DNA from 3 places in the Thomasclavelia ramosa DSM 1402 genome. Region 3 is predicted to be linked to each of the others. Evidence: predicted binding sites of a transcription regulator. Region 3 holds the regulator's gene; each other region holds the start of a gene.
What was found. Region 3 encodes HrcA, which represses chaperone genes, less so after heat shock. Its sites were predicted from a motif close to TTTTAGCACTNNNNNNNNNNNAGTGCTAAAA; they were not measured.
Positions count from the first base shown of each region.

Region 1: a site for HrcA is predicted at 2,049-2,079, ahead of EYR00_RS00170 (Hsp20/alpha crystallin family protein). Genes of this name have one in related genera too.
Region 2: a site for HrcA is predicted at 2,225-2,255, ahead of htpG (molecular chaperone HtpG). Genes of this name have one in related genera too.

Region 1 is NZ_CP036346.1:31,101-35,376, reverse strand. Features, by position in the region: gene ricT (PSP1 domain-containing protein) at 1-394, opposite strand, end outside; gene EYR00_RS00180 (hypothetical protein) at 407-1,348, opposite strand; gene tmk (dTMP kinase) at 1,345-1,965, opposite strand; gene EYR00_RS00170 (Hsp20/alpha crystallin family protein) at 2,170-2,586, shown strand; gene EYR00_RS00165 (hypothetical protein) at 2,608-2,769, opposite strand; gene recR (recombination mediator RecR) at 2,802-3,395, opposite strand; gene dnaX (DNA polymerase III subunit gamma/tau) at 3,408-4,276, opposite strand, start outside.
Region 2 is NZ_CP036346.1:1,458,804-1,463,079, reverse strand. Features, by position in the region: gene EYR00_RS06955 (hypothetical protein) at 1-132, opposite strand, end outside; gene htpG (molecular chaperone HtpG) at 268-2,157, opposite strand; gene EYR00_RS06945 (cold-shock protein) at 2,296-2,496, opposite strand; gene EYR00_RS06940 (Cof-type HAD-IIB family hydrolase) at 2,692-3,525, opposite strand; gene EYR00_RS06935 (FeoB-associated Cys-rich membrane protein) at 3,616-3,822, opposite strand; gene feoB (ferrous iron transport protein B) at 3,837-4,276, opposite strand, start outside.
Region 3 is NZ_CP036346.1:1,927,833-1,932,108, forward strand. Features, by position in the region: gene dnaK (molecular chaperone DnaK) at 1-1,092, opposite strand, end outside; gene grpE (nucleotide exchange factor GrpE) at 1,110-1,661, opposite strand; gene hrcA (heat-inducible transcriptional repressor HrcA) at 1,664-2,704, opposite strand; gene EYR00_RS09360 (flavin reductase) at 2,891-3,514, opposite strand; gene hemW (radical SAM family heme chaperone HemW) at 3,635-4,276, opposite strand, start outside.

The DNA of each region.
Region 1 (4,276 bases), 1.4 Mb from region 3:
TTAATAATTCTCTAAAATCTACCCGTACATCTGATGTATACATAAAAATCACTTTTGCCTTATCTAGTGTAAATTCGCAATTAGTTAATTGCATGTCTACATCATAACGTGAAATAATATCACGGCAAGTAACTAGAGCTTCTTGGGCATCAATTATATTTTTCTTATAGGCTTCAATATCACGTTGTGTCGCTTTTCTTGTGATTTTTTTTAATTCTGTATCTAAATTAAATTCACTTATTGATTTTAATGACTGTGAAATCTCACCAAGTTCTACTCCACGTGCTGTTTCAACTACTACTTTATCACCTTTATCTAATTCGATATCTGTTGAAAAATAATAAACTTTACCAGCACTTTTAAATTTAACACTTGCCAATTTAATTTTTTCCATAATATCTCCCTTCTATAGTCTATACATCATACTATCCATCAGCATCGGTACATTAGCATTGCTTTCGATAGTATAAATAGTTTCTAAAATAATTTCTATTTGTTTAATCAATTGACTCTCATCAATTTTTATATTTCTCAAAAATTCTTGATGTTCACAATATACAATATCATCAGTATGTTTCACGTGAAACATATCTTTCATCGCTAATACTAACATATTTAAAAACAATTTTATATCATCACGCTCTTTATATTTTTTTAATAAATTAGTCTGAGTATTAATAATCAAATTAGCTCTCTTTAAAAATAAATCCTCAATAAAATTTATTACTTGCAATTGCATATATTCAAAGCGTTCATCGTATAAAGTCTTAGCTTCTTCTATACTAGGGGCCAAATAAGCTAAAATATGAGCAGATTCCTTAGTAATGCCATCTTGGCACAAAGCACCAATTATAACCTCTTTGCTATCAGGCTTGATATCAATTACCTGACATCTAGATAAAATAGTTGGTAATACCCGACTAGCATTATTAGCAGTAAAAATTGCATAAATCCCCTCGGTTGGCTCTTCAAGCATCTTAAGTAACGTATTCATCGCTTCTTTTGTAGCATATTCAATATTCTCAATTATATATATCTTAGCTTTTCCTTCTAAAGAAGACTTTTTAAAGGTATCTTGAATCAGTTCAATATTACCCTTTTTTATAGAATTATCTTTACCATTAAATCGAATAATATCACTATATTTATTTTCTTTAACTTTACGACAATCATTACAATTTTCGCAAGCTAATGTTTCATCACAAATCAATGACATTGCAAGATAAGTCAAAGGAATGTTAGTATTATTTCCAATTAATAAAAAAGCATGCGGAATCCGTTGTTGTGAAAATTCATTTTTTATTAAATTATAAAAAATCGGTTGATTCTTTTCTATGTACTCTTTCATAATTTACTCTTAATTACATTTATCACTTGCGCAACAACTTCATCGATTGTCTTACTTGCATCAATTTTAGTAATTCGCTCAGCATACTTTTCACAAATCGTCATATAACCATTATAAACATCTTTATGAAAATCATCAGATTCTAAATCTAAGCGATCTGCCACTCGCTCACCGTTATTGATCCGAGCTAGTCCTACTTCATATGGCAAGTCAAAGAAAATAGTAGCATCAGGTTTAATATTACCAATTGCAAACTGATTTATCTGATAAACTTCCTCTATTCCTATTTTTCTCCCTACACCTTGATAGACCAATGAACTATCAACAAAGCGATCACAAATTACAATATATCCATCGTTCAAAGCCGGAGCTACTTTTTCAACTAAGTGTTGACGTCGAGCTGCTGCATATAATAATGCCTCTGTTCGTGCGTCCATTGTAATATTATTAGTATCTAAAATAATCTTCCTTATTTGTTCAGCTATATCAATTCCACCAGGCTCTCTAGTTAATAATACTTTATATCCTTCCATTTGGAGCTGTTCAACAACTATTTTTGACACAGTTGTTTTTCCACTACCATCTGGTCCTTCTAACGTAATGAATTTACCCTTCATTTTATCTTCCTTTCAATCTTTAAATCAAAAACAATTCACACTAAATTATACCATATGTGTGGTTTTGTTACAATTTAATAGTTTTTTAGCACTCTATACTTGACAGTGCTAAAAAATGTATTATAATATAAGTGTAATCCAAAGGAAGTATCGATTACATGAAGTAATTTCAATTTTGTATTATTAACAAAGGAGATGGTTTATATGAAATTACTACCTGGTTTTGCTACTTTTGATGATGTTTTTGAAAATATGTTTAGTGATCCTTTTTTCAAAGGAACAAGTACTCATATGCGAACAGATGTAAAAGAAGTAGACGATAATTATGTACTTGATATGGAGTTACCTGGTTTTGATAAAAAAGATATCTCCATCGAACTAAAAGATGGTTATTTAAATATTACAGCTAATAAATCTACTGATGGAAAGGAAACTGATAATCAAGGAAATATCATTCGTCAAGAACGTTTTACTGGTACTTGTTCAAGAAGTTTCTACATTGGGGATGAAGTTAAACAAGAAGATATCCGAGCTAGTTATGATAATGGTGAGTTAAAGATTACATTACCTAAAAAAGCTCCAAAAGAAATTACAACAAACACATATATTCCTATTGAATAAAAAATCCGGTTCCCGGATTTTTTATAATAATGAGATGATATAAATTACAATAATTCCTGGTAAGGATAACATTGAGAGTACAAATATATTAATAAAGTTATAGCTAAAATAATTATTTGTTAAAATATTTAAAATCAATAAAATTACAAAAGCTCGAGTAATTACAAATAAAACTCTACGCATAAAAAGACACCTCATATAAATATATGAGGCGTTTATATTTTCTTTCTTCCTTCTAACGATTTTAACAATGTTAATTCATCAGCATAGTCAATATTACTTCCTATTGGTAATCCGTTAGCGATTCTACTAGTATTAATATTCTTTTTTGATAATAATTTAGCTAAATATAAAGCTGTAGTTTCTCCATCACGAGTTGGATTGGTCGCAATAATTACTTCTTTAATCGAGTCGTCTAAACGCTCAAATAAACTTGCAATATTTAAATCATCCATTGTTTTACCATCCATTATTGACATAGCGCCATGTAAGACATGATATAAGCCATGATATTCTTTTACTTTTTCCATCGCAAAAACATCCTTAGGATCCTCAACAATACAAATAGTCGTCTGATCACGGTCTGGATCTTGACAAATATCACAAATTTCACCTTCACATATATGACCACATTTTTTGCAATAATGAATTTTGGTTTGAATACTGCCAATTGCTGCAGAAAATTCATCTACATATTTTTTATCCATTGATAAAACATGATATGCTAATCGTTCTGCACTTTTTCCACCAATACCTGGCAAACGCTTAAAACAATCAACTAAATCTTGGAATGCTTGGGGATAATTCATCGTAACCTCCTTTTATTCTTCAAACTCAACCAAATCACCAAATAACTCAACCGCCATAGCTTGAGCATCATTTAGTTCAGCTCTCTTTTCTTTAAATTCACCAATATGATGTAAAACAATTGGCTCAGGTGCGGGTAATGTTCCCGCCCGATTCATATCAATATACTTTGAGCGCATATCTGGCCAAAGTGAATTTTTAATTGCAATAAAATCATAATTTTCACCAAGAACCTCTTTTAAAAAATTCTTTAACTGATAATAATTTTGAGTTTCATTCACCTCATTAACATTTGGTTGATGCTCAAAAGCTACAATTATTCCTCCTGGGGCAGCAGCAACTGGCTTACCATCACATAACATTGAGGCAAATTTAGCAGTATTTAAATTGAATCGATATCTAGCAATAACTGTCCATTTTTCTTTAATATCATTTAAAACCCGGCGATCAGCTTGAACTAAAATATTTAAAATATCACTAAAAGACACCTCAATATTTTCTGGTGATTTATTTACAATAATATTCTCATCAATTTCCTGGGAAATATCTTCCCCAACAGGCAAAGAAACATCACTATTACTTATAACTGTTTCCAGAGTTCCCTCAGCAACTTCTTCAGGAACCACCGTTTCTGTAATATCATCAGCCTTAGCTTTTAATTCTTCAGGAATACTTTCTTCAATTTCCGGATCATATTCAATAACCCCTTTATTTAACTCTTCCTCGATAATCTCATCTTCAATTACTTCTTCTGGAAGTGAATCTGTTTCCTCAACCACAGGTATCGCTTTAGCAGTATCTTTTACAGGTAAAATATTTACCTGTTCAATTGCTTTAGAATTATCAATTGCTAATTTATTTTCTTCTTTAATACGATTACATA
Region 2 (4,276 bases), 470 kb from region 3:
TAAAGTAGCAAATACTAATATTATTGACCCAATCGCAAAAAACTTTTTAAAAATTTTATTACCTAAATAAATTAAATTCAAATCATAAATGTACATCATAAAAAAAGCAATAATCCCACAAATATTTAACATATATACCCTCTCACTCTATTTTCATATATGTCTATTATACACATAATCGCTCAATTTTTTAATGTATTTAGTAATTTTTTTACTAAATAGTACAAAAAAAGGTAGACTTAACATCTACCCTTTAAAATTCTTCAATTATTTATTCAATTCAATCATCAAATCACAAATTTTATTTGAAAAATCAACTGGATTGTCGATTGAGAATCCTTCAATCAATAAAGCTTGATCATATAAGATACTTGCATAATCATTTACTTTATCAGGATTATTTTCATAAACCTTTTTCATAGCATTGAAAATATCATGATTAGGATTAATTTCTAAAATTCTACCTGCTTTTACTTCTTGACCTTCAGGCATCTGATTTAAGACTTTTTCCATTTCAAATGATACTCCATCACTAGAAACTAGACAAACAGGATGTGATTTTAATCGTGAAGATACTTTTACGTCAACGACTTTATCACCAAGAGAATCTTTGATTGCTGTCAATAAGTCTTTATTCTCTTCATTAGTTTTTTCTAATTCTTTCTTTTCCTCTTCACTATCGATATCTAAATCACCTTGAGCTACACTCTTAAATGGTTTTTCCTTATAATCACGCATCATTTGGAAACAGAATTCATCTACATTATCTGTTAAATATAGAACATCATATCCTTTGTCTTTGACTACTTCTACTTGTGGTAAAGTGGCAATCTTTTCACGAGTTTCACCACTTGCAAAATAAATCTCCTTTTGACCTTCAGGCATATGTTCAATATATTCCGCTAAGGTAATAAGTTTTTCTTCTTTACTAGAATAATATAATAGCAGATCTTGTAATTTTTCTTTTAACATTCCATAGCTATTATAAATACCAAACTTTAATTGTAAACCAAAACTATTAAAGAATTCTTCATATTTTACACGATCTTTTTTCAACATTGTTTCTAATTCTGATTGAATTTTCTTTTCAATTTTATCAGCAATTACTTTTAATTGACGGTCGTGTTGTAACATTTCTCTTGAAATATTTAATGATAAGTCTTCTGAATCAACCAATCCTTTAACAAAGCGGAAATGTTCAGGAACTAATTCACTAGCTTTATCCATGATGAAGACACCACGTGAATATAATTGTAACCCTTTTTCATATTCATTTGAATAATAATTCATTGGTGGTTTTGAAGGAATAAATAATAATGAATCATATGAAACGTTACCTTCTACTCGGCTATGAATCACTTTCAACGGATCATTAAAATCATTAAATTTATCTTTGTAGAAATCATTATATTCTTCATCAGTAATATCTTTTTTATTACGTTTCCATAATGGTACCATTGAATTTAATGTTTGATTTTCAATAACATCTTCGTATTCATCACTATCATCTTTTTTCTTTGAAACTGTCATATCCATATTAATTGGATAATGCACGTAATCAGAATATTTTTTAACTAAATCACGAATATGATATTGATTTAAATATTCATCATAGTTATCATCATCCGTATTATCTTTTAAGTATAATTTAATTGTAGTTCCATGATCAGCAACATTAGTTTCAAAAATCTCATAGCCATCACTAACTTCAGATACCCAAGTATATCCTTGCTCAGTTCCATATTTTTTAGAAATCACTTCTACTTTTTTTGCCACCATGAAAGCTGCATAGAAACCAACACCAAATTGTCCGATAATATCAATATCATCATGTTCATTTTCATTTTTAAACTCAAATGAACCACTATTAGCAATAGTTCCAAGATGTGTTTCTAATTCATCTTTATCCATCCCAATTCCATTATCTTTAATAGTTAAAACACGATTTTCTTTATCGATTTCAATCATAATTTTTAAATCATTGCGATTAATTGAAGAAATATTTTCTGTAAGTGCTTTATAATATAATTTATCACTTGCATCACTTGCATTAGAAATCAATTCACGTAAGAAAATTTCTTTATGTGTATAAATAGAATTAATCATTAAATCTAATAATCTTTTTGATTCTGCTTTAAATTGTTTTTTCTCAGCCATACTCACATCTCCATTCTAAATATTAGCACTCCTCATTCATTTGTGCTAAAGATATTCTAATACAACTATTTAGCAGTGTCAATAGGAAAGTGCTAAATTAGTCAAAAATAAAAAGTCTCTATTGAGACTTTTGGTTAATTATAAAGCTGCAACGTTTGCTGCTTGTTCACCACGATCAGATTCAACGATATCGAAGCTTACTTTAGCACCCTCTTCTAAAGATTTGAATCCACTACCTTGGATTGCAGAAAAGTGAACAAATAAATCTCCACCTGTATCTTTTGTAATAAATCCAAAACCTTTTTCACTATTAAACCATTTTACTGTACCTGTATTCATCAGACGTACCTCCTATTTTTATTATAAAAAGCATTACTATAAAAAAAGCAGATGCTAAGTTGCTTATAAATACAACTTTCACATCTGTAAGTTAAATATTCATTGCTCGTTACTCATATATAATATCACAGCAACAATAAGAAGTCAACCAATATCAGAATAATATTTCAATTTATATTTTATAATCTTTTTAACTTAAATTATTCCTAAATCAATAAATTCATAATAGACTCCGTCTTCATCAACACTTTTACAAATTCGATCAGCTATTTCCTTAAGCCGAGCACTGCCATTGTCCATGACCACTCCACATTTGACTGCATCGATCATTTCATAATCATTCATACTATCACCAAATCCAATTGTGTCTTCCATATCTATATTTAGATAATCAACAATTCGTTTGATTCCTGTTCCTTTATTATCAAGTTTTGACATTATTTCACCATTAATATTTTTACTGCCAAACATATCATGTACTACAAAGTTAAAGTTCTCTTTCAATTCTTTAAAAGCATGATCGAAATCTTCCTGCTTCATTGCAATAAAGGATATTTTATGAATTCCACGACCATCGTATTCATTCATATCTCTTACATTAAATTTATCACTTTGTTCAGCTTTTAAGCGTTCCATCTCCGAATTAGTCGCTTCCTCATTATTTCCACCTACAAAAAATTCCATCATTTTGGGTGACATATATGTAATATCGGTACACTCATAATTATATACGATATTATTACGATTAAATACATCGCAAGCTTTTTCAATTAATTTACGATCATAATAACGGCTATGGACTACTTCATCAGCAACTTCGATATAGCTTCCAGCACTAGCAATAAAACCATCAAAATTTACTTCCTCTAACTCATTTCTAATTCCTATCTTATTTCTTCCTGTACAAATAAATACTTTATGTCCCTGATTACGGGCTAGAGTGATTGCTTTTTTTACCTGCTCAGTCATTTTGCCATGATTAGCAACCAATGTTCCATCAACATCTAAAAAAATTGCTTTTTTCTCCATAACATTCCTCCTTAAGATTATTTATTATATAAGTATACCTATTTTAAAGAATATTTGTATTCTTTTTACAAAAAAAGAAAAAGGGAAGTACTAACACTTCCCGTGATCATGATGATAACTATCTACTAAACTATTAGTGCGGCTATGACAACTAGTACCACAACTACCACAATTTCCGCCACAACTAGATTTACCATTAGCTTTATCTTTTCTGATTGAATTGATTGCTAATAGGACTGCAAATAATAAAATGACACTAACGATGATAGTCGATAAATTTTCAATTAGCCAGTTCACTGTTATCACCCTTTCTATTTTTCAGTTACAGTTTTATTTAAATCGATATTTAAACGATTGTCTTCTTTATATGGTCGAACTAATAGATAAACAAAACCAATCACTACTAATATAGCAATTACTGTAGCAAATGTAAATGTTCCAGTAATAACTAAATTTCCAATTTGGTAAACACTAAATGCTACTAAATAAGCAAATACAGTTTGATACACAATTGCAAACGCTGTCCAGCGGCCATTATTCATTTCTCTTTTAATTGCTCCCATAGCAGCAAAACATGGTGCACATAATAAGTTAAAGATTAAGAATGAAAATGCTGCAATTTGTGTATAGCTTGCTGCTAAGGTTCCCCAGATTTCTGCTCCATCGTCAGCAACCTCTGCAAATCCATATAAAATACCGAATGTACCAACAACGTTTTCTTTAGCAACTAAACCTGTAATCGCAGCTACTG
Region 3 (4,276 bases):
AACATCTAGTAATAATACATCTTTAACATCACCAGCAATAACCCCACCTTGAATTGCAGCACCCATAGATACTACTTCATCAGGGTTAACAGATTTATTTGGATCTTTTCCTAATAATTTTTTAACTGATTCTTGAACAGCAGGAATACGAGTAGAACCTCCTACTAATAATACTTGATGAATTTCAGTTGGGTCCATACCAGCATCTTTCAATGCTTGACGTACAGGAGTTTCAGTTCTTAAAACTAAATCACGAGTTAATTCATCAAATTTTGCTCTAGTTAATGTTAATTCTAAGTGTAAAGGCCCCGCTGCACCAGCTGAGATGAATGGTAATGAAATTTGTGTTTGCATAGTTCCTGATAAGTCTTTTTTAGCTTTTTCAGCAGCTTCTTTAACACGTTGCATTGCCATTTTATCATTTGATAAATCAACACCTTGATCTTTTTTGAATTCTTCAACAACCCAATTCATGATTTTTTCATCAAAATCATCACCACCAAGTTTATTATCCCCAGCAGTAGCTAATACTTCAAAAGTTCCATCAGCTAAGTCTAAGATAGAAACGTCAAATGTACCTCCACCTAAGTCATATACTAATACTTTTTGTTCTTGATCTAATTTATCTAATCCAAACGCTAAAGCAGCAGCAGTTGGTTCATTGATAATACGTTCTACTTCTAAACCAGCAATTTTACCAGCATCTTTAGTAGCTTGACGTTGTGCATCGTTAAAGTATGCAGGAACTGTAATAACTGCTTGTGTTACAGTTTCACCTAAATATGCTTCAGCTGTTGCTTTTAAGTTTTGTAAGATCATTGCTGAAATTTCTTGTGGTGTATAGTCTTTACCATTTGCATGTTCTTTATGATCAGTACCCATATGACGTTTAACTGACATAATTGTATCTGGATTAGTTACTGCTTGACGTTTAGCAGCTTCACCAACGATAATCTCTCCATTTTTAAATGATACTACTGAAGGAGTTGTTCTGTTTCCTTCTGGATTAGCGATTACTTTAACTTCACCGTTTTCCATAACACTGACACATGAATTTGTTGTACCTAAGTCAATACCAATAATTTTACCCATAATTAAATTCCTCCTATTTATTCACTTACTTTTACTAAAGATGCACGAATAACGCGATCTTTTAACTTATATCCTTTTTGTAACTCTTCAACAATCATATTTGTTTTAAAGTTATCATCTTTTACGGTCATAACTGCTTGATGGAAGTTTGGATCAAACTCTTCACCCTCAGTTTTAATTACTTCAACACCTTGTGACTTTAATACTTCCATCAGTTGGTTATAAATCATTTCATAACCCTTCAAAAAGTTTTTAATTTCATCACTAGGATCAACTACAGCTAACGATCTTTCAAAATTATCTACAACAGGTAATAATTCTTCAATAAATGATTGCATCATAAATTTCATTGCATTAGCATGTTCGTTCTGTAATCTCTTCTTAAGATTTTCCATATCAGCAAACACTTTATAATAATCAGTTTTCCAAGTATTTACTTCATCTTCTAAATTCTTAAGTTGATCTTCAACTGTAATTTCATCTTCTTTTGTTTCAACTGTTTCTTCTGCAGTCTTTTCTGTAGATTCTTCATCTACTACTGTTTCTTTTTCCTTAGCCACTACATTCACCTCTATTCATCGTTTGAATCATCTGATTCGTCAAAGAACGCCTCTTCAATATTCCTTGAAATATACTCTACTAAGGAAACTACTTTTTCATAAGGCATTCTTGTTGGCCCAATTACTGAAATAGATCCCTTGGTTCTCTCTCCTGTTCTAAATGAAGCTGAGATGACCGATACATCCTCAATTTCATTAATCGGTGAATCAGAACCAATTCTTACCGTTACTCCTTCTTCATCAGATAAAGGTTGTAAGGCATTCCATACTTGAGAGTTTTCAAATGCACTAACGATTCTTCTCAATTTATTTACATCATTATACTCAGGCTGGTATAACATATTTTCTTTTCCTGAAAAATATACATTGCTCGAAGCAAATCGAACAAAAGCTTCAAGAAAAGCATTAAATAATTCCTCATGCTCCTTGATTTTAGCTGATAACACCGGTTTTACATCACGTTCTAAACGAAATGCTACCTGATCAATCGGTGTCCCTATCAATAAATCATTCATCACTGCAACACAACTCACCAAATCATCAATTTTATGATTACGGTTTAAATCAAACACCTTGTTTTCAACATAGCCTTGATTCGTAATAATAATCGCAGTAACTCGGTTATCATTCAAAGGAACAATATTGATTTGCTGCAAAGTATCTTCGCTAGAATCTGGTCCCAAGACTACCGATGTTAGATGCGTTAGTTCACTTAACATCTCACAACTTTCATGAATAATTTCATTCAAACCACGATGACGATCGCTAAAAATTTGCGCTACTTGGTTTTTAATCCCTTCATCTAGATCCCGCTTTGCAAGATTATCAACATAGAATCGATATCCTTCAACCGAAGGAACTCGTCCGGAAGATGTATGAGTTTTTTCTAAATAACCATACTCTTCAAGAAAACTCATCTCATTACGAATGGTTGCACTTGAATAAGGCAATTGATATTTTGTCATCAAAGCTTTTGACCCAACTGGTTCAGCCGTTTCAATAAACTCATCAACAATACATTTAAATACTAATAGTTGCCTCGCTGTAAGCATCAGTTTCACCACCCTTAGCACTCATCTTTCCTTTGTGCTAAATACATTATACATCAATAATTAGCACTGTCAACACCTTTGTGCTAAAAAATAAAAAAAGAATTATAAATCCGATTTCTATTTAAAACAACTCTATAATCAATCTAATTCCTTGATAAAATCACAAAAAAAACAGCCCTAAGGCTGTTAAATTTTTTCAAAAACACTTGACGGTTGTTTACAAACTGGACAAATAAAATCTTCAGGCAATTCATCTGCTTCTAAAATAAATCCACAAACAGTACATCTCCAACCATGTTTTGAAGTATCTGCTTGATAACTAGAAGCATTTTTAGGTGTTGTTCCATTTTTCTTATTATGATAATTTGCATAAGTTAATACTTCACCTTCATTAATCACTTTACAATCAATAACATCGCCAACAAACATAATATGTGTTCCAACATCTGTCATTGAAATAACTTTAACACTAAATGAAGCAGCTATTCCTTCGGTGATTTGTTTAATATTTTGACAATCAACTTCATAATCAATCCCATCAAATTTGTTAACATCTTTACCAGACTGAAAACCAAATCTTCTGATAACATCCATATCAATATCATCAAGTAATACCCCAACGTTATAAACACAACTATTTTCAATTAACGATGTAGTATAATTATTTTTATTCAGCGTAATACAAACTCGTGCCGGCTCTGAAGTAACCTGTACAAAAGTGTTAGCAATACAAGCACTATCCTTACCATCACAACTGCTAGATACAACATACAACCCATAACTTAACTTAAAAAATGCTTTATTGTTCATATCCCAACCTCCTTATTAGTAATGATTACTATTTGATTATACATCTTTTATTTCCTATTGTAAACCCAATTTAGAAGATTTAACCGTTCACTATACGATAACTCATCTAATTATCCCCGTTTATAAAAAATCTATTAAGATTTCATTTAATAACTTAATTGATTCACTAGTTGCATGTAAATAATCATTTTCAATTACTAACGTTTTCATCTTCAAATGTTTATCAATAGCAGTTTGATAAACATCAACTGCTCTAAGACCATATCTCTTTTCAAATTCTTTTAAATCTAAGCCTTTCACCAAACGTAATGACATCATTAAATGGTTAAACATCGTTTCTTCTTTAGAATTAATCATCTTTGTGATTGTATTTTGACGACGTAAATAAGCATTTAAATTACGATTATGTTCTATTAAGCAATCATCAATTTTTCCACTGGCTCCTACCCCAATTCCATAATAGTTATCATACTGCCAATAAGCTAGGTTATGAAGTGACTCATATCCAGTTTTCGCAAAGTTACTGATTTCATATTTATGGAAACCTATTTGTTCTAAAGATTCCTCTATCAATTGAGTGATTTTCGATTCCACTTCTTCATCAAGCGGTTGATAATTTAGATTTTTCAAGACAGTATGATCTTCTAAAATTAGTGAGTAGTAAGAAATATGCTCGATCGGTAACTGTCTAACCTTAGCTAAATCATTTTTTATATCCGTAATCGTTTGATTAGGCAAACCATACATAAGATCAATTGAAAT